Methylosarcina fibrata AML-C10: one gene and its partner. The main gene of each other region encodes a partner of the protein of the gene in region 2 in a complex. Links are inferred from orthologs where the notes say so. Each region holds a gene or a part of one and is shown on either strand. Other genes may lie near its edges. The genes, in order: dnaX and A3OW_RS0109900.

Region 1 (14,565 bases), 2.4 Mb from region 2 along the record:
CCGGACCGATGCCGTCCAGGGGCGACAGCCGGCCGTGCAGGACAAAATAAAGCCCCCGGAAGACGCCGGTCTGTTCGATGATCCAGACGTCGGCCGGGCTTTCGACGATGCACAGCGCCGTCCGGTCTCTGGCCGGAGCGCTGCAGAGGTCGCAGAGGGTTTCCTCGGTCAGGGTACGGCATTGGCGGCAATAGCCTATCCGTTCGGTGGCGCGCATCAGCGTCTCGGCCAGGGTTTTGGCCGCCTGGCGGTCCCGCTGGAGCAAATGGAAGGCCATGCGCTGCGCGGTTTTAGGACCTACTCCGGGCAGGCAGCACAGGTTCTGAATCAGTTGTCCGATTAAGCCTTTTCTCTGCATGTCAGAACGGCATCTGGAACCCGGGAGGCAGCGGGATTCCGGCGGTTAACTGCGCCATTTTCTCTTTTTTCAGCTTGGCGACCTTGCCGACGGCGTCGTTAATGGCCGCCGCCACCAGGTCCTCGAGCATGTCCTTGTCTTCGCCGACCAGCGACGGGTCGATATGAACCTTGCGGGCTTCCCGTTTGCCGGTCATGACGATGGTCACCAGTCCGCCGCCCGCTTCGCCGGTCACTTCCAGGGCGGCAATTTCTTCCTGAGCCCGCTTGAAATCTTCCTGCATTTTTTGTGCTTGCTGCAGCATGTTGCCAAGTGCGCTTTTCATGATGGGTCTCCTTAATCGGTTAGACGGGCTCTATGGTGCCCGGCATTATCCTCGCGTCGAAATGTTCTTTCAACGCCTGGATGTTGTCGTCGGAATTGATCGCCTCAATCGCCGCCTGCTGCCGGTTTTCGCGGTCCTTGATCTGTTGCAGTGCGGGCGTGGCGATCGCCGTTTTTTCTGCGTTGATCACCAGTTTCAGCGGCGCTCCCCGATAGGTCTGCAGGGCTTTTTGCAAATTCTCTTCGCTGGCGGGACGGCGCAGATGTTTGTGACCTTCATCCAGAATCAGATTGCAGACTGTATCGTCCAGATGAGCCAGTACGCAGTTATTGGCCAGCTCCCGGGTGAATCCGGTCAGTTTCATCGCGGCGATCATGTCCGCCCAGTCGGTGTGGCCGGTACCGACCGCCATCGGTTCTTTGCCGGATTTCGGCGGTTCGGCCGAAAGCTGCGGCCGATCGGTTTTCGGCAGGGCATCGGACGGTGGTGCGGGACGAGCGCCATCCTGTCTTTTGACCACGGTTTTCTCCGTTGTATCCGGCCGGAAAGCCAGCATCCGGAGCAGGACCATTTCAAAGCCGCTCCTCGGGTCGGGCGCCAGCTCCAGATCGCGTTGGCCGATCAGGGCGATCTGGTAGTACAACTGGACGTCCTCGGGGGACATTTGCGCCGCCAGATCCTTCAATGTTTCGGTATCCATCTCGGGATCGCTGGCCCCCGGGATTTGCTGAAGCAGCGCGATCCGGTGCAGGATCTGCAGCATCTGTTTCAGGATGTCGCCGAAATCGGGCGTCAGGTTCGCCAGTTCGCCGATTTTGTCCAGAATGGCCGCGGCATCGAGCCTGGCCAGAGCGCCCAGGAGTTCGTACACCGGCTGTCTGGCCACGGTTCCGAGCATCGCATAAACATCTTCGGCCGCCACCTTGCCGCTGCCGAAGACAATGGCCTGGTCGAGCAGGCTCAGGCCGTCGCGCATGCTGCCGTCGGCCGCGCGGGCCAGCAATTTGAGGGCGGGCGTTTCGAAATCGATGCCTTCCTGATTCAGGATGAATTCCATTTGCCGGAAAATCTGCTCCGGCAGCAGGCGCTTTAGATTGAATTGCAGGCAGCGCGACAGCACGGTCACGGGAATTTTATGGGGATCGGTGGTCGCCAGCAGAAATTTGACGTGAGGCGGCGGCTCTTCCAGCGTTTTCAGCAACGCGTTGAAGCTGTGTGCGGACAGCATGTGGACTTCGTCGATCAGGTAGACTTTGAAGCGTCCTTGATTGGGTGCGTATTGGACGTTGTCCATTAAATCGCGGGTATCGTCGACCTTGGTGCGCGAGGCGGCGTCGACCTCGATCAAATCCAGAAAGCGCCCTTCGTCCAGACTGCGGCAGATGTCGCAGACGCCGCAGGGGTTATAATCCCTAAGGTCGGGGCAATTGATGGCTTTGGCTAAAATCCTGGCGAGCGTGGTTTTGCCGACGCCCCGGGTTCCGGTGAATAAATAGGCATGATGGAGTCTGTCGTGCTGCAAAGCGTGGATTAACGATTTGACGACGTGCTCCTGACCGACAACTTCTGTGAAATTATGAGGACGCCATTTTCTGGCGAGAACCTGGTAAATCATTGCAGGCTCGGGTGCTGGCATTCGAATTGGGCGGTAACCGCATCAGCCGCATCCCGGCACACGAATCCGCTGCTACCGTTGCTTCCTTCCGGACCTGGCGGGGTTTACAGCGTATCGTTGCGGGAGGACCGACACGATTACCATAATCAAAACAGCCGTGAGTGGCTGAAAGCGGACCATTATCTTTTAATTCGCGGCGGAATACAAGTCTTGACGAAATTATTTTATCCGGAAAAAAGGTTCTTCCGGTTCAATTCGATTTCCCGGCCATTCGTCGGATAGGAAACGATCTTGCAAACATGATAAAGTTAACCCATTTCCTGATCCATTTCCGACCGACTCATAAAACACCATGACCGAAGCTACCGTATTATTTTCCGAAGCCAAACGCGTCATCCCCGGCGGCGTCAATTCTCCCGTGCGCTCCTTCAGCGGAGTGGGAGGAACGCCGGTGTTCATCGATCATGCTCAGGGCGCCTGGGTTTTCGATCCTAACGGCAAACGATACATCGATTACGTCGGCTCCTGGGGGCCGATGGTTCTGGGGCATGCGCATCCGGAGGTGATCGAGGCGGTCAGGGAAGCGGCGGCAAAAGGCTTGAGTTTCGGCGCGCCGACCGAGATCGAAACCCGGATGGCGCAAAAAGTATGCGAACTGGTGCCGTCGATCGATCTGGTGAGAATGGTCAGTTCGGGCACCGAGGCGACGATGAGTGCCATTCGTTTGGCGCGGGGCTATACGGGCCGGGATAAAATCGTCAAGTTCGAGGGCTGCTATCACGGACACTCGGATTCGCTGCTGGTCAAAGCCGGTTCCGGGGCCCTGACGCTGGGCGTGCCCAGTTCGCCCGGCGTGCCGGCGGCGCTTGCCGAAAATACGATCACTCTGACTTACAACGACAGCGACGAGGTCGCCCGATTGTTCGCACAGATGGGCGAACAGATCGCCTGCGTCATCGTGGAGCCGGTCGCCGGCAATATGAATTGCATCCCGCCGGTTCCCGGTTTTCTGCAAACGTTGCGGCAGGTCTGCGACCGCTACGGCAGCGTGCTGATTTTCGATGAAGTGATGACGGGATTCAGAGTCGGGCTCGGAGGCGCTCAAGGTTTTTACGATGTCAGACCCGATTTGACCACGCTGGGCAAGGTCATCGGCGGCGGCATGCCGGTTGGGGCTTTCGGCGGCCGCCGCGAGATCATGGAATACCTGGCGCCGCTGGGACCGGTCTATCAGGCGGGCACCTTGTCGGGCAATCCGGTTGCGATGGCGGCCGGGTTAAAAACGCTCGAGCTGGTGTCGAGACCGGGGTTTTTCGAGGAATTAACCGCCAAAACCGAAAAACTGGTTTCCGGTTTGCAGGCCCTCGCCGAAAAGGCGGGCGCCGCCATGACGACTCACGCGGTCGGCGGCATGTTCGGCCTGTTCTTCAGCCGGGAAGAGCGGATTACCCGTTTCGCCCAGGTCATGCAATCCGATCAGGACCGGTTCAAGCGGTTTTTCCATCGGATGCTGGAGCAAGGCGTTTATCTGGCGCCGTCCGCTTTCGAGGCGGGTTTCGTGTCGATGGCTCACGGCGACGACGTTCTGGAGCACACTTTCGCCGCAGCGGAAGCCGCTTTTCAGAAATCATAGATCGCGCCGTGGCATGCGGTTTCCGACTGGCCGAGTCGGACAGGACCCTTTGATCCGCCGTCACCGGCTTTGTCGACCGGGCCGTGGAAGCCGCGAAAACTCGGCCTAAACCGATAATCGAGCCGGTAGAGCCAGAGGAAGAGAAAGGTTGTAATTCGATAAAATCGGTTTGAGCTTGGCAATGCCGAATTGGATGAGCCGAAGGTACGCAATATTACAATTTGTAATATTACAAATTGTGGTAGAATTGGTGCCGGTACATAATTATTAGAACAATAGTCATATACCGCTATATCTCTACATATATACACATGAGGACTAGTTAGATATGAAAACCTTGAAAAAAGTCGTATTCGCATTGTTGGTTGCTGTTTCTATCGGGGGTGTTTCAACTTCCGCAATGGCTGAAGCGTCGGAAGGTCGAATCATTTACAAGCCGGCTGATGCTATCGACTTGGTTTTGAAAAGAATACTGGCAGCCCAGAATGCCATCGAAACCGGTTCGGATCCGGAAACTGTCTCAAAGTTGGTGAACGAAGCTTTGAACGGAAGCAAAGAAATCAACGCGAATGACAAGGTCGACATGGCGCGCATGAGAGCAAACAATATCCTGAAAAAAGCCAAAGGCCACGCGAAAGCCGGTTCTTTCCAGGAAGCGGATGCAGAGTTGAGAGAAGCTCACAAAGCGTTCAGCGATCTGAAAGGCATGCTGTAAAACATCCTTAGGACCATATCAGGATAACCCGGCGTTGCCTGATATGGTTTGACTCCTCCAGGCCGATCCTAAGTCTGTAAAGACGCCCGCTCTGATTCAAGTCGTCTTGCTGGGCTTGAACTCCAGAACAATGAAAAATTCGGCAATTTTCTTTCATTTAAAGAGCGGCCGCTTCGCTTGACCGCCTCTTATTCAACCGGCCTGCCCGGGGCGGACCCACTTTAAAAAACTGTAATCGAATCCTGCCGCCGAGTCGTCCCGGACATCTTCTCTTTCGGTTTCGATCCAGTCGCCGGGATTGATTTCCGGAAAGAAGGTATCGCCCGGAAAATCCTTTTTAATCTCGGTTATATGAAGGGTGCCGGCCAAAGGCAGAGTGGCTTGGTACAGATCCGAACCGCCGATCACAAAAATTTCCCCCGCCATCCCGCAGCCGGCCTTGATGGCTTTTTCAAGATCGTTGAAAACCAGGCAGCCGGCCTGCCGATACTCGGGATTTCTGCTGATGACGATGTTGGTGCGTCCCGGCAAGGGTTTGCCGATCGATTCGAAGGTTTTTCTGCCCATCAGGATGGGCGATCCCATCGTTATCTTTCTGAAACGCTTCAGATCGGCCGGCAAATGCCAGGGCATCCGGTTATCGAGCCCGATGACCCGCTTGCTCGTCATCGCGACGATAAGAGTAATTTTCATGTGAAGGCTGGTCTTGCCGTTTTGATTATTTTATAGTCTGACGATCGATAAAAAGAGGGTACATCATACTATGAAAAACATTCTGGTGGTATTTACCGGCGGCACGATCGGCTCGATAGCCCATGAAGGAACCATCAAGCCCGGCGAGGAGGCGCCGTTCCAGTTGCTCGCCGAATATCGGCAACGCCATGCGAACGCCGAGGATATCCGATTTAAAACAATTCAGCCGATGCGCATTCTGAGCGAGAATCTGGCACCGCCGGCCTGGAAAATTCTGATCGCGGCCATCGAGGCCGAACAGCCGGAGCAATACGACGGCATCATCGTGACTCACGGCACCGATACCCTGGCGTATACGGCGGCGGCGCTCGGTTTTTATTTTTACCGGTTACGCAGGCCGATGCTTTTGGTTTCCAGCGATTATCCCCTGGCCCATGCCCAAGCCAACGGGGTCGACAATTTCGTCTGTGCGGTCGAGTTTATCCTGAACGTCAAGGAATCCGGCGTCTTCGTGCCTTACCGCAATCAACGGCAAGCAACGATTCAGGTGCACAGAGGCGTGCGCCTGGTGTCCTCGCCGCAGCTTGGCGGAGATTTTTTCAGCGTGCGCGGAGAAAGTTATCTGGAATTCGACGGCCATCGATTTTCCCGGACGGGCCTGGCTCCGTTCACAGCGCAAGCGGAACTGCCGCCCTTGAAGCCCGAGTTTTCCGGCCGCATCCTCATGCTCAAACCGTATCCCGGCCTGGATTATTCCCATATCCATCTCGAGCGCACCGACGCCGTCCTGCATGACCTCTACCATTCCGGCACGGCTTGCACGACCGAGCGCTGGGGCGAAAATCATTCGCTGCCGGAATTTATCGCCCGCTGCCGGCAACACGGCGTCGAGGTGTACTTGGCGCCGGCGCTTAAATCCACCGACGCTTATGAAAGCACCCGCTTCCTGCTGAAAGAGGGCGCCCGGATGATCTGGAACATGTCGATGGAGGCCGCCTATGTCAAACTGCTACTGGCTTACGGCAATTTTAACGACCCGAGCCGGATCCTGGAGTTTATCGAGCGCGACGTGGCCGGCGAACACGTGGAATGGCCGGATGAGCCGGCTTCGGATTACGGCAGATAAGAAAAGTCCGCATTGAAAAGCCGTCGCCGCTTCCCCATATCGGGTTTATCTTAAAAATTCCCTGACAGAGGTAAACCACATGCGTATGGACAAATTAACCGCCAAATTTCAGGAAGCGCTGGCCGACGCGCAGAGCCTGGCTCTCGGCAAGGATCATCAATTCATCGAGCCGGTGCACCTGATGATTGCTTTGATGGACCAGGAAGGCGGCACGATCAAGCCCCTGTTGACGCAGCTTAACGTCAATACCGTCGCGCTCAGGGCCGAGCTCGGCAAGGAATTGAGCCGGCTGGCGACGGTGTCGGGAGCGGGAGGCGACGTGCAGATCTCGAACGAGCTCGGCAGGCTTTTGAACGTGACCGACAAGCTGGCGCAAAAGCGGAAAGACAAATTCATCGCCAGCGAGTTGTTCCTGCTGGCCGTGTTCGAAGAAAGAAGCGCTCTTCAGGAGCTCCTGAAAAAAGCCGGCGTCGGCAGGCAGGCGGTCGAAAAAGCGATCGACGCGATGCGCGGCGGCTTGGCGGTCGAGGATGCGGGCGCCGAAGATCAGCGCCAGGCGTTGAAAAAATACACGATCAACCTGACCGAACGCGCCGAAGCGGGCAAGCTCGATCCGGTCATCGGCCGCGACGACGAGATCCGCCGCACCATTCAGGTGTTGCAGCGGCGCACCAAGAACAACCCGGTACTGATCGGCGAGCCCGGCGTCGGCAAAACGGCGATTGTCGAAGGACTGGCGCAACGAATCGTCAACGGCGAAGTGCCCGAAGGCATCAAGGGCAAGCAGGTTCTGGCGCTCGATATGGCAGCGTTGATCGCCGGCGCGAAATTCCGCGGCGAATTCGAGGAGCGGCTGAAAGCGGTCTTGAACGATCTGGCCAAACAGGAAGGGCAGGTAATCCTATTCATCGACGAACTGCACACGATGGTCGGCGCGGGCAAGGCCGAAGGCGCGATGGATGCGGGCAACATGCTGAAACCGGCCTTGGCGCGCGGCGAACTGCACTGTGTCGGCGCGACGACGCTGGACGAATACCGGAAATACGTCGAAAAGGACGCGGCGCTCGAACGCCGGTTCCAGAAAGTCATGGTCGACGAGCCGTCGGTCGAAGATACCATCGCGATTTTGCGCGGGCTCAAGGAAAAATACGAAGTGCATCACGGCGTCGAAATCACCGATCCTGCGATCGTCGCAGCGGCGGGGCTGTCGTACCGCTACATTTCCGACCGGCAGTTGCCGGACAAGGCGATCGATCTGATCGACGAAGCCGCCAGCCGAATCCGGATGGAACAGGATTCGAAGCCCGAGGCGATGGACCGTCTGGACCGACGCCTGATTCAATTGAAGATCGAGCAGGTCGCGTTGAAAAAAGAGTCCGATGCGGCTTCGAAAAAACGGCTCGAGATTCTCGAGGAAGAAATCGCCGAAGTCGAAAAGGAATATTCCGCGCTGGAAGAAATCTGGAAAGCCGAAAAAGCCTCCTTGCAAGGCTCCGCCTCGATCAAGGAAAAACTCGATCAGTCGAAAATCGATCTCGAATCGGCGCGGCGGACCGGCGATTTGAACCGGATGGCCGAGCTTCAATACGGCGTCATTCCCGAGCTCGAAAAGCAACTGGCGCAGGCGGGAACCGGCGGCACGCAGAAAATGACGCTGCTGCGCAACAAGGTGACCGAAGAAGAGATCGCCGAGGTCGTCTCCAAGTGGACCGGCATTCCGGTGTCGAAAATGATGGAAGGCGAGCGCGACAAGCTGCTGCGGATGGAAGAAGCCCTCAGCAAACGCGTGGTCGGCCAGGAAGAAGCGCTGAAAGCGGTCAGCAATGCGATCCGCCGTTCGCGGGCGGGGTTGTCCGATCCGAACCGGCCGAACGGATCGTTCCTGTTCCTTGGGCCGACCGGGGTCGGCAAGACCGAATTGTGCAAGGCGCTGGCCGAATTCCTGTTCGACACGGTCGATGCGCTGGTGCGAATCGACATGTCCGAGTTCATGGAGAAGCATTCGGTCGCGCGTCTGATCGGCGCGCCTCCGGGCTACGTCGGCTACGAAGAAGGCGGTTATCTGACCGAAGCGGTGCGCCGGAAACCGTATTCGGTGATTCTGATGGATGAAGTCGAAAAGGCGCATCCGGACGTGTTCAACGTTCTGCTGCAGGTGCTGGACGACGGGCGTCTGACCGACGGCCAGGGGCGGACGGTCGATTTTCGGAATACCGTGGTCGTGATGACGTCGAATCTGGGCTCGAGCCGAATCCAGGAACTGGTGGGCGAAGCACAGGGACGTGCGAGTGCCGCGGAAGGCAGGACGCCGGAAGCGGCCGAAGCACAGGGACGTGCGAGTGCCGCGGAAGGCAGGACGCCGGGAGCGGTCGAAGCGAACTACCAGGAAATGAAAGCCGAGGTGATGGAGATCGTCGGCATGCATTTCAGGCCCGAGTTCATCAACCGAATCGACGAGGTGGTGGTGTTCCATCCGCTCGAACGCGAACAGATCCGGGCGATTGCAAAGATTCAGATCGCGTATCTGCAAAAGCGTCTGGCGGAGCGCGAGATCGGCTTCGAAATCAGCGATGCCGCCCTCGACCGTCTCGGCGAAGCCGGCTTCGATCCGGTCTACGGCGCGCGACCGTTGAAGCGTGCGATCCAGCACCAGCTCGAAAATCCATTGGCTCAGGAGATTCTGGCAGGCCGGTTCGAATCCGGGGATATAATTAAAGTCGAGCTGGAAGATGGGCTTTTGCGGTTTGTAAAAGCCTGATCCTCAACCCCTGGCAGGATAGGTTCAAACCCGGCTTGTCGCCATTCGCGCGGCATACAGTCTATCCATTTTCACTTGCCGAGGATTTGCTATGCTTTAGGTGCGGTGTTAGCCATGACTAACACCGCACCTATCCTAATTGACAAGCATACGCATGTGAAATATCTCGCCATCCTGCTGATTGTTTTCTATCAAAAATTCATCTCGCCCTACAAGGGTTTTCGCTGCGCTCATGCCGCTCTCTATGGGGGCGATTCCTGCTCCGAGGCCGTCAGCAAAATTGTTGGAGCTCAAGGCCCTTTTGGCGGCTATCGGGACATCCGTGCCCGTTTTCAAGCCTGCAAGGAAGCCAACGAAACGTTAATCAGAAACGGTCAACGGCGGCGAGGGCGGAACGATTGCGACGAGTGTCCTGACTGCGATTGTTCCGATGCCTGCCGCTCCAGAAAATGGGATGCCTGCGAGGGAATCAACTGCGATCTGCCGGAGTTGCCTTGTGACTGTTCTTTTTAGCACGCAATAAGGATTGGACGGGAAAGTTATGGAATTACTTTTCGCTGATAAACCCCGATCAACTCCGCCCGGTCGAGAACATGGCCGTTCATTGCTTTCTCGAGTGTGGCGTAATCGGGCAGATGCAAATTCGGCAATACCTTGTCCAGAGCCAGCAGCTTGAAAAAATAACGGTGCCTGCCGATCGGCGGGCACGGGCCTTTATACCCGGTTTCTTTCCAGTCGTTTTTGCCCAATAGCGCGCCTTTGGGCAATTCGTCCGGGCCGGCATTTTGGGGCAATCCGGAAGCGGACGGAGGAATGTTGTAAATCAGCCAATGGACCCAGCTCATCAGCGGTACGGCGGGAACGGGCGTATCGGGATCGTACATGATCAGGACAAGACTCTTGGCGTTCTTCGGTACGTTCGTCCAGATCAGGCGCGGGGATAAATTCGCATCGTCGCAGGTAAATTGTTTGGGAATCGGATGTTGATGGGTAAATGCATAAGATCGAAGAGTCAGACGCGGAGCGTTCGCTTGGTCCGCCGATAATAAATCGGTGGAACAAAAGAAGAGCATCAAGCCGATCAAGCGCAAGCTTTGGGTGATTTTTGTCGTTCGCACGGGTGTCTCCTTGCATGCCAAGGCAATGGCCAACAGAAAGGGTGGGAAATGGACCGAAATAGCTCAAGCGGCCGGTCTTCTCGTCCGATTCCAAGAAATAATAGACGAAACCCGGTCCGCTCTTCGTTCAAATCCACTTTCTCAATGCATTATATTAGCCGCTTGAGCGCCGGAACAGGCAAGTCCTGAACCCGACATGAAATGCCATCGCTGAAATTCAGCTCCAGCCTTCGACTGAATTGGCGTTATCGTTCGGAAAACCGGATCTTCAAAGCGTCCGGCCTCATCGTGAACGAAAAGATCTCCCGGACCGGCGGCCCGGTTTCATCAGGATGGACGGAAAAATTCCTGCACGCCATCGCCGTCGCCATTTTAATTTCCAGCATTGCCAGCGTGCGTCCGGGGCAGAATCTGGGACCCGATCCGAACGGGACGAAAGCCTGACGGTTATGGGCGCAGCCGGAACGTTCCGGATCGAGCCAGCGCTCGGGTTTGAACCGGAGAGCCTCGGTGAAGTTTTCTTCCTGCAGAGCGCCGTAGCGAGTCAGCAGGATCAGAAACGTGCCTTTCGGAATCCGGACGCCGCCCAGTTCGACGTCGTTGTTCGGCTCCAGATAAAGCATCGGCGTGACGCTTTTCAGCCGGAGCGTTTCCAGGGCGACCGCTTCAATATAGGTGAGGCGGTCGAGGACAAACGGGTTCGGCGCCAACGTTTCCGTTTCCAGTACGGCATCGACTTCCTGCTGCATCTTCCGTTGCACTTCCGGGTGCCCGGCGATCAGATACAGCAGCCAGGAGAGCGTATGCGCCGTGGTATCCTCGCCGGCCAGAAGCACGGTCAGAATATTGCCTTGAATTGCTTCATCGGACAAACCGGTGCCGTCTTCGCTCTGCGTTACCAGTAACGTTTCCAGGAAATTGGCAGGCTGCGCCGCGAGCTCGGGCTGTTGCCGCAGCCGAAGGCGGGTCTGATCGACAAATCCGTTAATTGTGGCCTTGATGGCGTCGAGGGACTTTTCCATGGCGCGGTCGCCGGGCAGTTTGACGTAATGCCAGTAAGGAAACGGCGCATTGGCCCGGCGGTTGAAAGCCGGCAACTGGTGCTCCAGATGGCGCTGAAAATCGTCGTCTTCTTTTTCCAGCAGGTTGATGTCGAAACCGAAGGCAAACAGCGTGGTGACGTCCACCGTGAAACGCATCCAGTCTTTTTCCACGTCGACGGACTGCGCGCTGCCGGCCAGATTTTTCCACCGGTTTTGCAGCCGTGCCGTGATCGTGCGCAGGTGCGGAAAAAAACGCCTCAAATTGTCCGGTTTGAACGCCTGGGCGACAAGAGCGCGCTGCTGCTGCCATTGTTCGCCCTCGGCGGTAAACACTCCGTGCGTGCCCAGTTCTCGCGCGACTCGTTCCATGGAACTCAGCCGGCGGTAACTTTGCGGACGATCCCGGAGTACGGCCTGGATCAGCTCCGGATTGCCGATGACGACGGCGGACTTGCCGGCCAGCCTGACGCGGTAAAGATCGCCGTAAGTCCCGGCCCAGTCTTCGAGAATCCGATGCAGTTTCTGTAAATCGATTTGCAGTAGATTGCCCAGGAAAGGCAGTCCCGCAGGCCCAGGCAATTGGGCGATCGTACGCGGCCGGCTCGCGGTGGACATGAGAGCGCCTCCTGTGGCAGTTACCGCAAGCCGGGCCGGGCTCTGCGGAGCACGGGTGGTGGCTGTTGTCGGCGGTCGGGTTTGATCATGGCTCCTCTTGCAATCCCGAAGGCTTTCCGGCTCTCCGAAGCCGAAAGCCTGCCGCATTGGTAAACGTTTCGGCAGTGGCAAAGAGAAGCTGCGGTTGGGCGTTTACTATTTTAAATTTTTTTCCAGAGCGGTCTGGCAAGCCAGGCAGTATTTACAAGGAATGGCCTTTCTTCGGCTTTCCGGTATCGGATCTCCGCATTCTTCGCAGTGAGTGGCCGATTCACCCGTATAAATCGATTTCCGTGTCTCTTCGATAAAGAGATTGGTCATTTGCTCCATTCTTTCCACGATGGCGTCCGTGCCGCCGGCCCATGCTGTCGACATAATAGTATTGGCTCAAACTGTAGGTTAAAAATCATCAATGATGAGGTATTACCAAAAAAATTCGACTTTTTTCATGAGAAAAAGTTTCAATGCTTTTCCGGTCCCCTTCGAGCAGCGTAAGAAATCGCCCGTACGGATCGCGCCAAAAGGGTGACCTCTCAAGCTATCCCGCAGAACCGGAATTTCGAACAGGTTATTTTCTTTCCTTTAATAAATCCCGGATTTCCGTCAGCAGGATTTCTTCTTTCGAAGGGGCCGGAGGAGTCGCAGGGGCTACCGCTTCCGCTCTTTTAAATCGATTGATCAGTTTGATGACTAAAAAGATCGCGAAAGCGACAATGGTGAAGTCCACGATGGTTTGAATGAAATTGCCGTAATTGAGGGTGACGGCGGGCGCATCGGCCGACGCTGCCTTCAGCGTGACGGCAAGATCGGTGAAATCAACGCCGCCGATCAAGAGGCCGATGGGCGGCATGATCACGTCGGCGACGAAGGACGATACGATCTTGCCGAAGGCGGCGCCGATAATAATGCCGACCGCCATGTCGACCACGTTTCCTTTAACGGCGAATTCTTTAAATTCCTGCAAAACACCCATCTTTTTTCTCCTATGGCAGCGATAAAATTATTAAAACTTCTTCAGCTTTTTTGAATATTTCCAAACGATTGATAAAGTATCCGTTTGAAAAATCGGAACGACGGCGAAATAAAGATACCGCTTCCCGATCAAACATTCAATAAAATAACAAAAATCAAGGGGGAATTCGATGAAGCATGCCGATTTTATGCGACGAGCCATTGCCCTGGCGGCCCAGGTTCCCGAATTTCCGTTCGGAGCCGTAATCGTCCGCCGTGCCGACGGGCATTGTATTGCCGAAGGTTATAATCAGTCGGCGCTTAATCCGACTTTTCACGGGGAAATGATGGCGATACACCGATGCGCCGAATTGTACCGCCCGGCCGACTGGAGCGGCTTCGATTTGTATACGACGGCGGAACCGTGCCCGATGTGCCAGAGCGCAATCGAATGGGTGGGCATAGGGACGGTCTACTACGGGACGTCGATGCCTTATTTACGGGAACAGAACTGGTGGCAAATCGACATCCGCGCCAGCGAGGTGAGCCAAAGAACTTTTTTTCGCAATACCCGTATTGTCGGAGGGTTGTTGGAGGCGGAATGCAATGCGTTGTTCGATAATGCCCCGAGAGGCGCATATCACGTGAAGCCGAACCTGAGTCTATCGTAAAATGGCTTTCTCCTTCATCAAGAGGCAGCGATCGCTTCGGTTGTCATCAAAGTGTCATAAATCCTTTGTTACAATCCGGTTTTGTTTATCTACATTCACTTATGAATAAAAATAGCATTCTCGTTGTTGAAGATGAAGATGCCATTCGAGGAATGCTCACGGTAGTTCTCGAACAGGCCGGTTTTGAAACGATGGCGGTGGCCAGTGTGGCCGATGCACAGAAAACTCTGGAAAAGTCCATGGTGGACCTGATTCTGCTGGACTGGATGCTGCCGGGAATCAGCGGCGCGGAATGGGCCAGGCGGCTGAAGAAAGAGGGCTTGTACCGGGAGCTGCCCATTATTCTATTGACGGCCCGCGGCGAAGAAGAGGACAAGGTAAAGGGCCTCGAGATCGGCGCCGACGATTATATTACCAAGCCTTTTTCGCCCAAGGAACTGGTGGCGAGGATCCGCGCCGTGTTGCGCCGGAGCGGTAAAATGCAGGGGCTGACCCAGATCACTCTGGGCGACATGATGCTCGATACGGAGCAGCATCGGCTGGCTATCGGCGAGAAGCAACTGGAAGTCAGCCCCACCGAATTCCGCTTGATGCAGTTCTTCATGACCCATCCGGACAAGGTCTACAGCCGCACCCAACTCTTGGATCAGGTTTGGGGGCGCAGCGTTTATATCGAGGAACGAACGGTCGACGTGCATATTCGCCGGTTAAGAAAAATTCTTGCCGAATACGGCAGGGAGGATCTGGTGCAGACGGTGCGCGGTTTCGGCTACCGGTTTTCATTGATCGATTAGGCATGATCGGACTCTGGCGCAGAGAGATAGGGATTTTCCTGCTGTTGGCGACGGTGACGTCGATCATCGGCGGAGTGACCGGGCTGTTTTTTCCGTTGACTTGCGCGTTGC
Region 2 (14,650 bases):
GCAAGGAAAGCCCCGTTCGCCCCGCCTGGATAGCGGGACACAGCCTTGGAGAATACACCGCGCTGGTCTGTTCGGAAGCGATATCCTTTGAAGACGGGATCAAACTGGTCGCCGCGCGGGGCAGCCTGATGCAGGAAGCGGTCCCGCAAGGCGTAGGCGCCATGGCGGCCATTCTGGGTCTGGAAGATCATGAAGTGGTTAAACTCTGCGCCGATGCCTCGGACAATGACGAAGGACTGCCCGAGGAAACCGGCGCCGAACTGGTTTCCGCGGCAAATTTCAATTCACCCGGCCAAGTGGTCATTGCCGGCACCCGAGCCGCTGTCGAAAAGGCGGTCGCTGCGGCCAAAGAAGCCGGCGCCAAACGCGCCGTATTGCTGCCGGTCAGCGTACCCTCCCATTGCGCCTTGATGAAGCCGGCCGCCGAAGCTCTGGAGGATTACTTGCAGGGCATCGGTATAAAAACGCCGAATACGACTCTGATCCATAACGTCGACGTCATCGCCCACAGCGCGCCCGACGTCATCCGCAGCGCTTTGGTAGCCCAACTGTATCTGCCGGTGCGCTGGGTGGATACCGTCCGCTTCATGCACGACCAGGGCGTTACTCGCTTCGTCGAATGCGGACCCGGCAAGGTGCTGGCCGGATTGAACAAGCGCATCGTCAAGGAAGCCGAACACATGACTCTCTTCGATTCCGAATCCATAAACAAAGTTAAGGAGCTGTTGAATGCCTAAACAAGTCGCTTTAGTCACAGGCGCCAGCCGCGGTATCGGCAGGGCGATTGCCGAAAGATTAGCCGGCGACGGCTTTTTTGTCGTCGGCACCGCCACGACCGACAACGGCGCCCAGGCCATTTCCGCTTATCTGGGCGAAAACGGGAAAGGCCTGAAACTGGATGTCGCCGACGCCGAATCGGTCGCCGAAGTCACCAAAACCGTCAACGACGAGTTCGGTACGCCGGTGGTACTGGTCAATAACGCCGGCATTACCCGAGACAATCTGTTGATGCGGATGAAGGACGAAGAATGGGACAGCATCATCAGCACGAACCTGACCTCGGTTTATCGGATGAGCAAGGCCGTACTGCGCGGCATGATGAAAGCCAAAACCGGCCGCATCATCAACATTTCATCGGTCGTCGGCGCTACCGGAAACGCCGGCCAGGCCAATTACGCCGCCGCCAAGGCCGGCATCGTCGGTTTTACCAAATCGATGGCGAAAGAAGTCGGTTCGCGCAACATTACCGTCAACACCGTCGCTCCCGGTTTTATCGACACCGACATGACCAAAGAATTGAGCGACGACGTCAGACAGAGCCTGTTGTCGGTCATCCCTCTGGGCCGGCTGGGAGAACCGGAAGAAGTCGCCCATGCCGTTTCATTTCTGGCTTCACCCCATGCCGGCTACATCACCGGCGAAACCCTGCACGTCAACGGCGGCATGTACATGCCCTAGGCCTTTGCCGGGTTGTTCCGGTATTTTGAGGGCGTTTGAGCAAAAAAGGACCCTGTTCCCAGCAAATCAACGCCATTTTAATATTGTGACATCGATATAATATTAAAGTATAATGCCCGCCGCCGTCTGGAAACACCGTAGGCGGGATTTCAAGTAAAAATTAATAACGCTACTATTGCAAGTACTCCATGAGCTACCGATTAACTTGCATTGTTTGAGGATAAAAATTATGAGTAATGTTGAAGAACGAGTGAAAAAAATTGTTGCAGAGCAATTAGGAGTAAAAGAAGATATCGCAAATGATGCTTCATTCGTTGATGATCTTGGCGCTGACTCTCTGGATACAGTTGAACTCGTGATGGCTCTTGAAGAAGAATTCGAATGTGAAATTCCGGACGATGAAGCTGAAAAAATCACAACCGTACAACAAGCCATCGATTACGTAGAAAAGAACGCTTGAAATTGATTTTAGTGGATGCACCCTCGTTCATCCACTAAATCGCACCCGATTACAGCAGTCCTGCCCTATCATTTGTTAAGGTAAATCACATTGAGCAAACGCCGAGTTGTAATAACCGGATTAGGCGCTGTTACGCCGTTGGCCAACACGGTCCCGGAAACCTGGGACGGCATCGTCAACGGCAAAAGCGGCATCAGTCCGATTGATTCCTTCGATATTTCGCCTTTTGCCACAACTTTCGGCGGTGTCATCAGAAACCTGGATATTACCCAATACATTCCCGGTAAGGATGCTCAGCGCATGGACGGGTTTATCCACTACGGCCTCGCCGCCGGCTGCCAGGCTTTTGAAGATTCCGGCCTGGAGGTTACCGAAGCCAATGCCGAACGGATCGGCGTGGCGATCGGCGCGGGTATCGGCGGCATTACCGGCATCGAGGAATGCTATGCCTTCTATGAAAAAAGCGGACCACGCCGGATTTCGCCTTTTTTCGTACCCGGCAACATCATCAACATGATTTCGGGCAATCTGTCGATCAAGTACGGATTGAAAGGCCCCAATTTTTCCATCGTCACCGCCTGCGCTACCGGCACCCATAATATCGGAGACGCGGCCCGCCTGATTCAATACGGGGATGCCGACGTCATGATCGCCGGCGGAGCGGAACGCTGCACTTCCTCGCCTACCGCGATGGGCGGTTTTATCTCCGCCAAGGCCTTGTCTCGACGCAACGACGCCCCGCAGGCGGCAAGCCGGCCGTGGGATAAGGATCGCGACGGTTTCGTATTGAGCGACGGCGCCGGCGTGGTCGTTCTGGAGGAACTGGAACACGCCAGGGCGCGAGGCGCGAAAATTTATGCCGAACTGGTCGGTTACGGCATGAGCGGCGATGCGTATCACATGACTCAGCCTTCTCCCGGAGGAGAAGGCGCTGCACGGTGTATGAGAAACGCATTGAGGGACGCCGGTCTGAACGCCGAGCAAATCGATTACATCAACGCGCACGGCACCTCGACGCCGGCCGGCGATATCGGTGAAACCCAGGCGATGAAATCGGCTCTGGGCGCTCACGCCTACAAGCTTGCGGTCAGTTCGACCAAATCGATGACCGGCCATATGTTGGGCGCGGCCGGCGGCATTGAAGCCGTATTCACGGCATTGAGCCTCAAGCATCAAATCGCCCCGCCGACCATCAATCTCGAGAATCAGGATCCCGAGTGCGATCTGGACTATGTCCCGAATACCGCCCGGGATATGAAAATCGAATACGCCTTGTCGAATTCGTTCGGTTTCGGCGGAACCAACGGCACTTTGGTTTTCAGACGCTACGGGTAAGAAACCAACGCTACCGCATGCCTTCGGTATGTTCTATCGATGATCTTGATCAATGGTGAATACCGGGATCATATCGAAATTTCCGATCGCGGCTTTCAATACGGCGATGGTTTGTTCGAAACCATCGAAGTTCACAACGGTCGACCGGTTTTTTTAAACCGGCACCTACACAGGCTGCAAACGGGTTGTGCCCGACTGCAGATTCCCTGCCCCGATCCCGAACTGATTCGTTCCGAAGCCGCCGTTCTCTGTAAAAACGCGCCCCACGCGGTACTCAAATTGATCATCACCCGGGGTTCGGGCGGACGTGGCTATCGACCGCCCGAAGCAACCCGTCCCACTCGCGTGTTAAGTCTCCATCCTTGTCCGGATTATCCGGGCCGCTACCGGGAGCAGGGCGTTGCCGTGCGGATATGCCAGACGCGCCTGGGGCTCAACCCTGCGTTGGCAGGCATCAAGCATCTGAACCGGCTCGAACAGGTGCTGGCCAGGGCCGAATGGGACGACCCGGAAATTCAGGAAGGACTCATGCTGGACATCAACGGCCATGTTATCGAAGGCACCATGACCAACCTCTTCTATTTCAGCAACCGGAGCGCTTATACGCCGGCATTGACGCAGTGCGGCGTAGACGGCATTATCCGCCGGATTCTGATGGATCTCTTGAGCAAGCGCCGCATCACCGTCCGGGAAACCGCTCCGACCGTAGATGAATTATCGGCCGCCGACGAAGTCTTTGTATGCAATTCGATCATAGGGATCTGGCCTGTTCGGGCCATCGGCAACGTCCGGTATGCCGTTGGCCCTTTTACGCGGCAATGTCAATTCGATCTCACTGAATTTAAAAACGAGGCAGTCCACGATGAATAACAAACTCATCGGCTTAGCTGTGATCCTGTTCAGTTTCGTCGGCGGCTGGCTCTGGATGGATTATCAAACCGCCCTGTACGCGCCGGCGGTCAAACAGGAAAAAGTTTGCGTCGAAATCAACAAAGGCGATTCCTTGAACGTCATCGCCGACAAACTGGCCGCCCGAAATCCGGCGATCAAGCCGTTCTGGTTCAAGGTCGTCGCCTTTCAGGACAATTCGGCCAAAAAACTCCGGACCGGAGAATACGAGTTAACCCGAGGCATGACCATCCGCAACGTCATAGACCTTTTCGTGCAGGGAAAGACCAAGCAATACGCGATCACGTTTCCCGAAGGCTGGAGTTTCAAGGAAATTACCCAGGAAATCCGGAAAAACCCCAATCTGGAACACATTCTCGGCAAAATGCCGGTCGATCAAGTCATGACTCAACTCGGCGCAGAAATTAGAATGCCCGAAGGCCAGTTCTTTCCCGATACTTATTTTTTCGAGAAGCATATGTCGGACGTCTCCCTGTTAAAACGGGCCTATGACAAAATGCAGAAGGTACTGCTGGAAGAATGGAGCCATAAGGCGGAAGGATTGCCTTTTAATACTCCTTACGACGCCTTGATTCTGGCCTCCATTATCGAAAAGGAAACAGGAACCGAATCCGAACGACCGCTCATCGCCGGCGTCTTCATCCGCCGGCTGAAAAACGGCATGCCGCTGCAGACCGATCCCACGGTCATCTACGGCATGGGCGAGCGATACCGGGGCAACATCGGATCCGAAGACCTGAAAAATGCGACGCCCTACAACACCTATCTCATCAAAGGGCTGCCGCCGACTCCGATTGCGATGCCGGGACAACAGGCCATCCATTCGGTGCTGCATCCCGACAACAGCGATACCCTTTATTTCGTCGCCCGTGGCGACGGCACGCACGTCTTCTCCACCACCCTGAAAGAACACAATCAGGCCGTCAACTTATACCAAAAGCCGCCGAAATGACGCTCTCTCTCTTACCTGGCGCTCCCGCCGCCAGAGGCAAATTCATTACGCTGGAAGGCGGTGAAGGCGTAGGCAAAAGCACGAATCTGGCTTTTATCCAGGATTATCTCCGGCGCCGGCAAATTTCCGCCTTGGTGACGCGCGAGCCTGGCGGCACCGGGCTGGCCGAGAAAATCCGCGCGCTGCTGCTCGACAAAAACGACGAACCGATGACCGAAACCGCCGAATTATTGCTGGTGTTCGCTGCCAGGGCACAACATCTGCGGCACGTCATCGAACCGGCATTAGCTCAGGGTCGGTGGGTCTTGTGCGACCGTTTTACCGATGCCACTTACGCTTATCAGGGCGGCGGCAGAAACATGAGCGTCAGCGCCATCGCCTGGCTGGAAACGCTGGTGCAAGGTAACTTGAGGCCGGATTTGACCCTGTTGCTCGATGCTCCGATCGAAATCGGCCTGGCCAGGGCGAAAGCAAGAGGCATCTCCGACCGCTTTGAAGAAGAAAAAGCCGACTTTTTCGAAAAGATCAGAACGGCTTATTTACGGCAAGCCGAACTGCATCCGGAGCGAATCCGCCTGATCGCGGCCGATCGGCCGCTGCCTCAGGTGCAGGCGGCCATTGCCGCAGCGATTGATCCTTTGCTCGACGGCGTTTCCCGGCCGTCTATTGCCGACAGGGCGGAGTAAATGGAGTCCGTTCTCCCATGGCAACAAAAGGAGTGGCGCCATCTGTGCGAATACAGGACGCAAAACCGGATTCCCCAGGCGCTCCTGATCTCCGGAAACAAGGGCCTGGGCAAGCGGCGCCTGGCCGAACAATTCGCTTTTTCCCTGCTCTGTCCGAATCCCGCTGCGCACGGCCTGCACTGCGGCCAGTGCGACAGTTGCCTGCTGATCCAGGCCGGATCGCATCCCGACCTGTTTTACATCGAACCTGCCGAAGCCGGAAAAGCCATCGGCATCGATTCGATCCGCGGCCTGATCGCCGACACGCAGCTCAAACCGCAATACGACGCCTTCCGGGTCGTCCTCATCGATCCTGCCGACCGCATGAATCAATCGGCGGCGAATGCCTTTTTAAAATGTCTGGAAGAACCGGGAGAACGCACGGTGATTTTGCTGATCACCGAAAAGCCCGCCCAACTGCCGGCCACGATCCTCAGCCGCTGCCAGAAAATGGCTCTGGCTCCTCCGGACCAGGAAACCGTTGTTGCCTGGCTGAAACAACAACATATTGAAGATGACCTGGAAACTCTGGCCGCCATGGCACGGAATTCGCCGCTGCTGGCCCGGCAGTATGCGGAGGCCCAAACCCTGCCTCTGCGCAACGAATGCTTCAAAACCTGGCTGGCGGTCGCGAAACAGCAGACCAGCCCGATCACGACGGCGGAAAACTGGTTAAAATTGCCACAACCCGACTTACTTCTCTGGATAAGCTCGTGGACGATCGATTTGATCAAATGCAGTTGCCGAATCCGGCCCGGCACTATTTATAATCCCGATCTGAGGACTTCCTTGCAAGAACTGGCGGGGCGGCTAGACTTAAAAAGCCTGTACCGGTTGTACGACCTGATACTGGCCAGCCGCCGACGGCTCGATACCCAGGTCAACAAACAATTGATGCTGGAAGAACTATTGATACTGTGGTCCCAACTCAACCGGAGTAAGTAATTCCATGACCGATGCAACTCCCCGCCAGGGCATCCTGTCGCTTACCATCAAGGATAAAAATTCGTTGTATTCCTCCTACATGCCGTTCGTCATCAACGGCGGCCTGTTCATTCCGACCAACCGGCCTTATGAAATGGGCCAGGAAGTGTTCATGCTGCTGAATTTGATGGAAGAACCGGAACGGCTGCCGATCGCCGGCAAAATCATCTGGAAAACGCCCCCCGGCTCCGAAGCTTACCGGTCGCCGGGAATCGGTGTACAATTCAGCGATCAGGACGGCGGCGTCGCCCGGAATAAAATAGAAACCTATCTGGCCGGTGCGCTGGAATCCGGACGGTCTACCCATACGATGTAAAATCCTAACCAACAACGGAACCGAATCGTCTGCTTTTAATCTGATTGTGTCATTCAACCGCCATTTCCCTGTCCATGCTGATAGATTCCCATTGCCATCTCGACCGCATCGATCTTGCGCCGTATCAAAACGATTTCGGACGTTTCATGAGTGCGGCCGAGGAAAGCAAACTGGAACACATGCTCTGTATTTCAATCGACCTGGAATCCTATCCGGCCATGCTGGACCTGGTCTCGGGTTATCCGGCCGTTTCGGTAACCGTCGGCGTTCATCCGAATGCTCATGACGGCAGGGAGCCCGACGTGGAAGAACTCGTCACGCTGGGCCGGCCGTCGAAAGTGATCGGCATCGGCGAGACCGGGCTCGATTATTTTCGCAGCACCGGCGATCTCGGCTGGCAACAGCAACGCTTCAGAAACCATATCCGGGCCGCGAAAGCGTTACACAAACCTTTGATCATTCATACCCGCGAAGCCAGGCACGATACTTTGCGGATTTTGAGAGAAGAAAGCGCGGATCAAATCGGCGGAATCATTCATTGCTTTACCGAAGACTGGGAGTTTGCCGAACAGGCTCTGGAATTGAATTTTTATATTTCCTTTTCCGGCATCGTGACCTTCAACAGCGCCAGGGAAATCCGGGAAGTGGCCCAAAAAGTGCCGGCCGACCGTTTTCTGATCGAAACCGATTCTCCTTATCTGGCGCCGGTTCCCTTCCGCGGCAAACCCAATTATCCGATGTACGTCCGCTTCGTCGCAGAACAGATTGCCCAATTAAGAAACACCTCTTTCGAAGAAATCGCCGAAAGGTCGACCTGTAATTTTTATACCCTGTTCAAGCTGACTCCTTCTTGAACGGAAACCCGAGCCCTGGCCTCAAATCGAATCGCCTTCGCCACCGGAACTTCATAGAAGCAGGCAGGTCTGATCAGGCATGATCAACCGCGGTCAATACCTGGGCGATTTTATGCTAGAATTGGCATTCTCGATTTAACTCCGGCGCACCATGACCCACTCCACAGTTGCTCCTCAATTGATCGATCGTTTCGGCAGAAAGGTCGATTATCTGCGCATTTCGATTACCGACCGATGCGATTTTCGCTGCGTTTATTGCATGGCGGAAGACATGACCTTCCTGCCCCGCTCTCAAATCCTGACGCTCGAAGAAATTCACACGCTGGCCAAAGCGTTTGCCGAATTCGGCGTCACCAAAATCCGGATAACGGGCGGGGAACCGCTGGTGCGAAAAGGCGTGCTGGAATTGCTGGAAAATCTGGGCCGGATCGAGACGCTGAAGGAACTGGTGATGACCACCAACGGCTCTCATCTGGAAAGCATGGCAGCATCGATAAAAAACGCCGGAGTAAGGCGCATCAACATCAGCCTGGATACCCTGGATCCCGACAAATTCAGAACGATCACCCGAACCGGTAATCTGGCGCAGGTGCTCAGCGGCATCCGGGCCGCCAAATCGGCAGGGTTTGAAGGCATTAAAATCAATGCCGTCATTCTTAAAAACCGAAATCACATGGAAGTCAACGATCTGGTACGGTATGCCGTCGACAACGGCATCGACGTTAGTTTTATCGAAGAAATGCCGCTCGGCGTGGTGCACCGGCACGACCGCGCCGAAGCCTTTTATCCCAGCGAGCTGATCAAAAAAGACCTGGCCCGGCAATTTTCCTTGCTGGCCACGACCGAAAAGACCGGCGGGCCTTCAAATTACTATAAAGTGGCCGGCACGCATACCCGGGTCGGCTTTATTTCTCCGCACAGCGAAAATTTTTGCGGCCAATGCAACCGAGTCCGGCTGACCGCCGAGGGACACCTGCTGTTATGCCTGGGCAACGAGCATTCGGTCGATTTGAAAGAAGTTATTCGAAGTGCGCCGGGAGATCTGGCTCTGTTAAAAAAGACCATCTTGGACTCAATGCAGATCAAGCCGGCCCGACACGAATTCAATATCCATGAACAACCGGTCATCCTGCGCTACATGAACATGACCGGCGGCTAAACCGAAAATGCAAACAAGGCCTTAGAAATTGTACGATATCATGGCCGAATACAAGTCCCAGTGCTGAGTTGTTCCTTGCGGGTTTTCGATGCCGGACAGCCAGCCGGTACCGTTGATATGATGATATTCCGCGCTCAGCATCAGGGAAGGCAGGATTTCATAGCGTAAACCGAAAGTCCAGTCCTGGGCGAATCGGGAATGCGCGGGAGCGCCGGTCATGGCGGAAAATTTTTCGCCATACGGATCGTTCAGGTCCCAAATCAAGTCGTCATAACGAACTACCCCTTCAAGGGCTTCGGTCAGCCGGTAAGTGCCCTGAATATAAAAGCTTTGTCCGGTAAATCCCGTATCGGGCCGCGGCGCAAAACCGTTCAAATCGGCTCGGCGCAGCGCATACTCGCCGGTCAGGGACCAATCCTCCGCACTGAATTGAGCCGACAGGATCAACGGATGAAACTGCCATTTGCCCGCTTGCAGCGTAGCGCCCGCATAAGGCCGGTAATGGCCTTCAAAGCCGGCGTAAGTCACCGCCAGACGGATCAGTCCGATTTCCTGTTCCAGTTCATAGCCCAACCGCGCCACCCAGGACGCATCGCCGTCCATATGGCCCGGCGAATTGCCCAGAATGACGTAATTGAAATCGGGATCGTCCATTCGGGGAATGATTCCACCCACGTTCAAGGTAAACTCGCCGTAGTCGGTGCGATGCTCGCCATAAAAATAACCGCCGTCCGCCGAAAGGGCGAGGTTCCGGTTGACGTCGAAATAAATGGATTGCGGCAATAAAATACTGGGCCGGGTAGCGGCGACGTCCCGAGTGTCGTTGTAAAAACCCAAAGGCGTCGGCACCCGGCCTCCCCGAATGGACAACAAGGAGGTTTCCGACGAATACAGGTTATAGTTGGCTAGGCCATAATCAATCCGAAAGCCGCCGTTATCGGTATCGCCGGCATCGCGCCAGACCACCTGCATCGCCACCTGCAGATCGGATAACATGTTCCATGAGCCGTTGATTCCCAATTCTCTGAAGTCGTGGGAGATCGAATCATCCGATTTGCCGAAGAAATTGTTGTCCGAGGTGTGAATAATGCCTTGCGACAAAAATCCATGAACTTGAACCGATTCCGGCCACCATTCGTTTTCCCCGGATTCTCGAGCCTGGCCGGCGCAAGGCCAGGCCAAAACGGTAAAGCAAGCGTAATAACATGCAAGATTCAGAATAGAGTGACGGATTATTGGAACCATACGATTATTTCCTACTCTATATCCAGAATTTTGATGCCGTCAGTAATGTCAACCCCGTTCAAATAACCTACGGCGCCGGGAGTAGTGCGTAATTTATTGATCATTTCTTCCTTGTTTTCCACTACGATGGGAGCTTGACCGGTACCGCTGAAAACTAATTTATTCCAGTTTTTACGCATCTGATGAGGAAAAACGTTCAAAATTTGTTTACAGAACTGTTTATGCAGAGGATCTTCGTCCGGCAGTACGAATACCGTCACGTCGGAGCCGTCGTTCCAGTGTCGCAACCGCATTTTGAAAATGGCGCTCAAGCCGTTCTTACTGATGCTTTTTTGTGAAGTGTCGATATTAACAACCGGATACACGGCATTGGGGTCGATACGGTCCAGAGCAGGAGCCGAGTTTGCCCGCTCCATGAGGACGAAAAGAAATACGAGGACCCAAACATATTTCGTATTGGGTCTGAGAGAGGCTTGAATCGGCTGCAAATCGGAGGCCAGTACCTTAAAAAAAGTTGTTATTATAAACAAATTGAGTCCCTGATTTTATCTTCTTGTTTTCAAGAACGGCCTTGAAAGTTTTTTCATAATCTATTGTTTTATTTCCTTTTCTCAAAATCCAATTCAGCCTTAAAAAGCATAGTACAGAATCACCGGAAATCCAGAGGCACGGAAATAACCCGGACAGCCCGATTTTTAAAACCGGACTCGACAGTCCGGAGGTGGCTTTAATCGCTCCGGAAAAAAGTTGCTTGTGGGGGCAACGCTTGAGTACGGCCCAGAATGAGCGGAAATCCATCTCAAACGGAAGTTTCCTTTTTCTTTGTTTCGGAATGGATACAGCGGTCGATGTCCGCCAGCAGTTCGCAATATTCCGGACTCTGATGTCCGGCATAATTCAGATTTTTAAACAACCCTGTCAAACGGGTGAAAAAAAGCCTCGCTTCGTCCTGATCCTGGAAATGGTAATCTGCATTCACCGCTTCCGCCAGCTTTAAAAAAACTTCTTTTTGCCGCTCGATCGGCACGGCCACGTCGACGGCATCGAACGCATCCTGCTGCAGATACACCATATCCAGCAGTTGGGCTTCCTGATAAACGACAAAATCTTCGAGAGCAATGCCTGTTTCTCCGGTCACCTGAATCATTTGATAAATCGTATCGCCCCGCTTCAGCAATTCCATCATGGCCTGAACCCGAGCCGTCCAACCCTCGCCGAGAACATTCCCGAACCAGCCCTGCAACTGATCGGTATAGCGCGACCAGGACAACAAGGGATCGACGGCCGGATAAAAACGCTTGTAGGCCCGCTCGGAACTCAGCCCCAAAAAAGTTTTCACGGTACCCAGGGTGGCCTGAGTCACCGGCTCTTCAAAATTTCCTCCGGCCGGCGAGACGGTGCCGATCAGAGTTAAACTGCCTCTGGCTCCGCCCGCCGTCGAAATCACGCCGGCTCTCTCGTAAACGGCTTTGATCGCCGAATCCAGATAAGCCGGAAACGCTTCCTCGCCGGGAATTTCTTCCAGACGGCCCGACGTTTCGCGAAGGGCCTGAGCCCAGCGCGAAGTCGAATCCGCCAGCATCAGCACGTTCAGCCCCATCTGACGGTAATACTCGCCGAGGGTGATCCCGGTATAAATGGAGGCTTCCCGGGCGGCGACCGGCATCGAGGACGTATTGCAGACGATGATCGTGCGCTCCATCAGCGACCCGCCCCCTTTGGGATCGGTTAGCCTCGGAAACTCGGTGATCGTTTCGACGATTTCCCCTGCCCGTTCCCCGCAAGCCACGATCACTACGATGTCGACTTCCGAGTTTCTTGAAATCAGATTCTGCAGCACCGTTTTGCCGGCGCCGAACGGCCCGGGGATACACGCGGTGCCGCCTTTCGCTATCGGAAAAAACGTATCGATCAGGCGCAAATGAGTGATCAGAGGTTCTTCCGGATAATGCCGTGCCACCAGCCCTTCTTTCACTAACAGCGAAGGCAGCGGTTTGCGTACCGGCCAGCGTTGCTTCAGGCTGATCGTGCGCTCTTTTCCGTTAGGTAGCCTGATTTTCGCTACCGGTTCATCGACCGTCACCGCGCCCTCCTGAATCCAGAGAACCTCGGCTTCTCCGGCCACGTCGAAAGGCACCATGATTTTATGGTTGAATCGCCGTTCCTGCACCGAGCCGATGACAGAGCCCGCATTCAGCCGGGCGCCGGAGGTGATTTCCGGAGTAAAAGTCCATTTGCGCTGAAGATCGAGCGCCGGAAGATCCACGCCCCGGGGAAGAAAATAGCCGTATTCCGACGCCAGCTCGTCCAGCGGATTCTGCAAGCCGTCATAGATCCGGCCCAAAAGCCCCGGTCCCAGCTCCACGGAGAGCAATTCTCCGCTCTGCTCCACCGGATCGCCGAGACCGATGCCCGCCGTACTCTGATAAACCTGAGCTTCCGCCGTCCGGCCGTGAATCCGAAGGACTTCCGCCTTGATCCGTTCGGTAAAAGCGGACTTTTTTCGGCTGGGCAAAATGTAAACAACTTCATTCTTGACCAAAGGCCGTGCCGATTCGGCCAGAGTTTCTATCGAAACCAGATCGTCCTGAACGGCAATCACGCGAGCGGTCGGCAAAGGTGGGCGGTCCATTTTTATTTATCGAATGAAAGCGAGAAGATCCATAAACCGGGCAAGAAGTAAAAAAGCTCTTACCGTATTTCCAGAGAAAGATCACAGTCTTTCAAACCGGTCTCGACCAGCCGATCGAAACAGGCCACGGCCTCGTCGCCCCGATAACTCGACCAGCGCCGGCTTAAGTCCCAGCGCAGCACGTAGAGCGCCACCGCAGTGAAATCGAAGTAATGGCGGTTGCCGACTTCGATGTAATGCCGCCAGATCAGCTCCAGCAGGAATTTCTCCAATTCATGGGGCCGGCCGTTCGCCAGCAAGGCATGCGCATCGGCCAGCCAGGGCACGCGGTAACCCAGGCCGAAATCGTTTTTGTGCCAGTTTTTTTTAATGGCATCCTGCCACGTTCCTGCTCCCGGAAATGAAGTTCGTTCCGGCGCGCTGGCTCCGGCGAGCCTAAGCCGCAAGGCGGACAACAGGATTCTGAGTTCCAGATGCCACAGCGCCAGCCGCCTCATCTCGTCATTCAGAATGCGGCCGGCCGTTTCCAGGTAGGAGGATAACATCGTTTCGTCGTTTTCATTCTCGAATTGAAATCCTTGTGCGAGCGCCTCGATCCGTTGCAGTTCGGCGGCATCGGACGCGTCGAGCAGCCGCAGACGGCGATCCAGTTGCTCTCTGGACAGGAGCGTCCGTCCGTCCGAAAAAAACTGCCTCGGCTGATGCGGCAAACTGGCAAGCAATAAGGTGTATTGGCAGCGGTGCGGCATCACTTGAGGAAGCCCTGCAACAAAGCCCGAAAGCGGGGCTGCAAATGTTCCGATAATAAAGCCGCAACGGCGGTTTCGGTAAAATCGATCACGATACGGTCATCCTCCAGCTTGATCAGCACGCCGTGACCCACCTCTTCGGCGGCTTCAATTTCAACGCCTTCCTTTAATAAATCGGCCGCAATGACGGCGGTAAGACGGTTCAAACCGTCCCGTTCGAACTGCTCGGAATTTCGGTCCAGATCGTCCAAACCGATCGCTTCTTCAGGAATTTGAATCTTGACTTTCCGGTGTTCGTCCAGGCCGATTTCTTTTCTGAGGCGTCCGGCCAATTCGAGGATGATCTGCCGCAAACAGTCTTCCTTGGCCATCTCCTTGCCGACCAGATGGACCACTTCCCGGTCGAAACCGCCGAGCAAACTATCGCGCACCTTGAGCAAGGCGTCTCGCGCGGCCAGTTTCAAGGCGTCCTGTCCGGCCGCTTTAATTAGCTCCGATTCGGTCCGGGCATTCTCAACCAGCCTCTGAGCCTCGCGTTCGGCTTCCTGCACGATCCAGTCGGCGTGTTTTTGCGCATCGGCCACGATTTCTTCGGCCTTTTTCCGGCCCGCCGCGACCCCTTCTTCCCTGAGTTTCAGGATCAGGTCTTCCACCCCGGAGCCGGCAGCCGTATCGGATTCGGTTTTCATGTTCTTTACGGCTTGGGTATGCCGGCGCTGATCACCAGCGCGAAAATAAACGTAAACACGGCAAAACCTTCGACAAAAGCGGCCGGCGCCACCGCCAGACCGAAGATTTCGGGCTTGGACTTGGCGGCGTAAATGGCCGAAGCGCAGCATTGCCCCTGATAGATGGCGCTGAGCATCAAGGCG

What was found.
Region 1: A3OW_RS0109900 (region 2) and dnaX share a complex: the UniProt entries of both Bacillus subtilis proteins name them as parts of the DNA clamp loading complex. The link is inferred for Methylosarcina fibrata AML-C10 from one-to-one orthologs.

The regions. Positions count from the first base shown.
Region 1 is NZ_KB889965.1:4,506,865-4,521,429, forward strand. The notes cover bases 1-2,915. They hold dnaX (DNA polymerase III subunit gamma/tau), read right to left. Parts: upstream 2,299-2,915; coding sequence 703-2,298; downstream 1-702. Other genes in these bases: recR (recombination mediator RecR), read right to left, coding at 1-358; A3OW_RS0121325 (YbaB/EbfC family nucleoid-associated protein), read right to left, coding at 360-683; hemL (glutamate-1-semialdehyde 2,1-aminomutase), read left to right, coding at 2,651-2,915. Outside these bases: more of hemL, read left to right, coding at 2,916-3,931; A3OW_RS0121345 (hypothetical protein), read left to right, coding at 4,260-4,646; A3OW_RS0121350 (dihydrofolate reductase), read right to left, coding at 4,839-5,339; A3OW_RS0121355 (asparaginase), read left to right, coding at 5,410-6,465; ATP-dependent chaperone ClpB, read left to right, coding at 6,545-9,223; membrane protein insertion efficiency factor YidD, read left to right, coding at 9,338-9,736; A3OW_RS0121370 (YbhB/YbcL family Raf kinase inhibitor-like protein), read right to left, coding at 9,763-10,341; A3OW_RS0121375 (cytochrome P450), read right to left, coding at 10,587-11,999; A3OW_RS0121380 (TraR/DksA C4-type zinc finger protein), read right to left, coding at 12,195-12,413; large-conductance mechanosensitive channel protein MscL, read right to left, coding at 12,607-13,011; A3OW_RS0121390 (nucleoside deaminase), read left to right, coding at 13,181-13,660; phosphate regulon transcriptional regulator PhoB, read left to right, coding at 13,762-14,454; phosphate regulon sensor histidine kinase PhoR, read left to right, coding at 14,457-14,565. UniProt on the Bacillus subtilis protein: Part of the beta sliding clamp loading complex, which hydrolyzes ATP to load the beta clamp onto primed DNA to form the DNA replication pre-initiation complex.
Region 2 is NZ_KB889965.1:2,067,338-2,081,987, forward strand. What follows is about bases 4,793-7,792. They hold A3OW_RS0109900 (DNA polymerase III subunit delta'), read left to right. Parts: upstream 4,793-5,800; coding sequence 5,801-6,784; downstream 6,785-7,792. Other genes in these bases: mltG (endolytic transglycosylase MltG), read left to right, coding at 4,793-5,114; tmk (dTMP kinase), read left to right, coding at 5,111-5,800; A3OW_RS0109905 (PilZ domain-containing protein), read left to right, coding at 6,789-7,139; A3OW_RS0109910 (TatD family hydrolase), read left to right, coding at 7,214-7,792. Also shown: fabD (ACP S-malonyltransferase), read left to right, coding at 1-737; 3-oxoacyl-ACP reductase FabG, read left to right, coding at 730-1,458; acpP (acyl carrier protein), read left to right, coding at 1,688-1,918; fabF (beta-ketoacyl-ACP synthase II), read left to right, coding at 2,009-3,253; pabC (aminodeoxychorismate lyase), read left to right, coding at 3,293-4,123; more of mltG, read left to right, coding at 4,116-4,792; more of A3OW_RS0109910, read left to right, coding at 7,793-7,993; GTP 3',8-cyclase MoaA, read left to right, coding at 8,145-9,152; A3OW_RS0109920 (hypothetical protein), read right to left, coding at 9,174-10,397; A3OW_RS0109925 (type 2 periplasmic-binding domain-containing protein), read right to left, coding at 10,409-10,813; A3OW_RS0109930 (V-type ATP synthase subunit A), read right to left, coding at 11,197-13,029; A3OW_RS0109935 (DUF2764 family protein), read right to left, coding at 13,089-13,781; A3OW_RS0109940 (hypothetical protein), read right to left, coding at 13,778-14,467; A3OW_RS0109945 (ATP synthase subunit C), read right to left, coding at 14,473-14,650. UniProt on the Bacillus subtilis protein: DNA polymerase III is a complex, multichain enzyme responsible for most of the replicative synthesis in bacteria.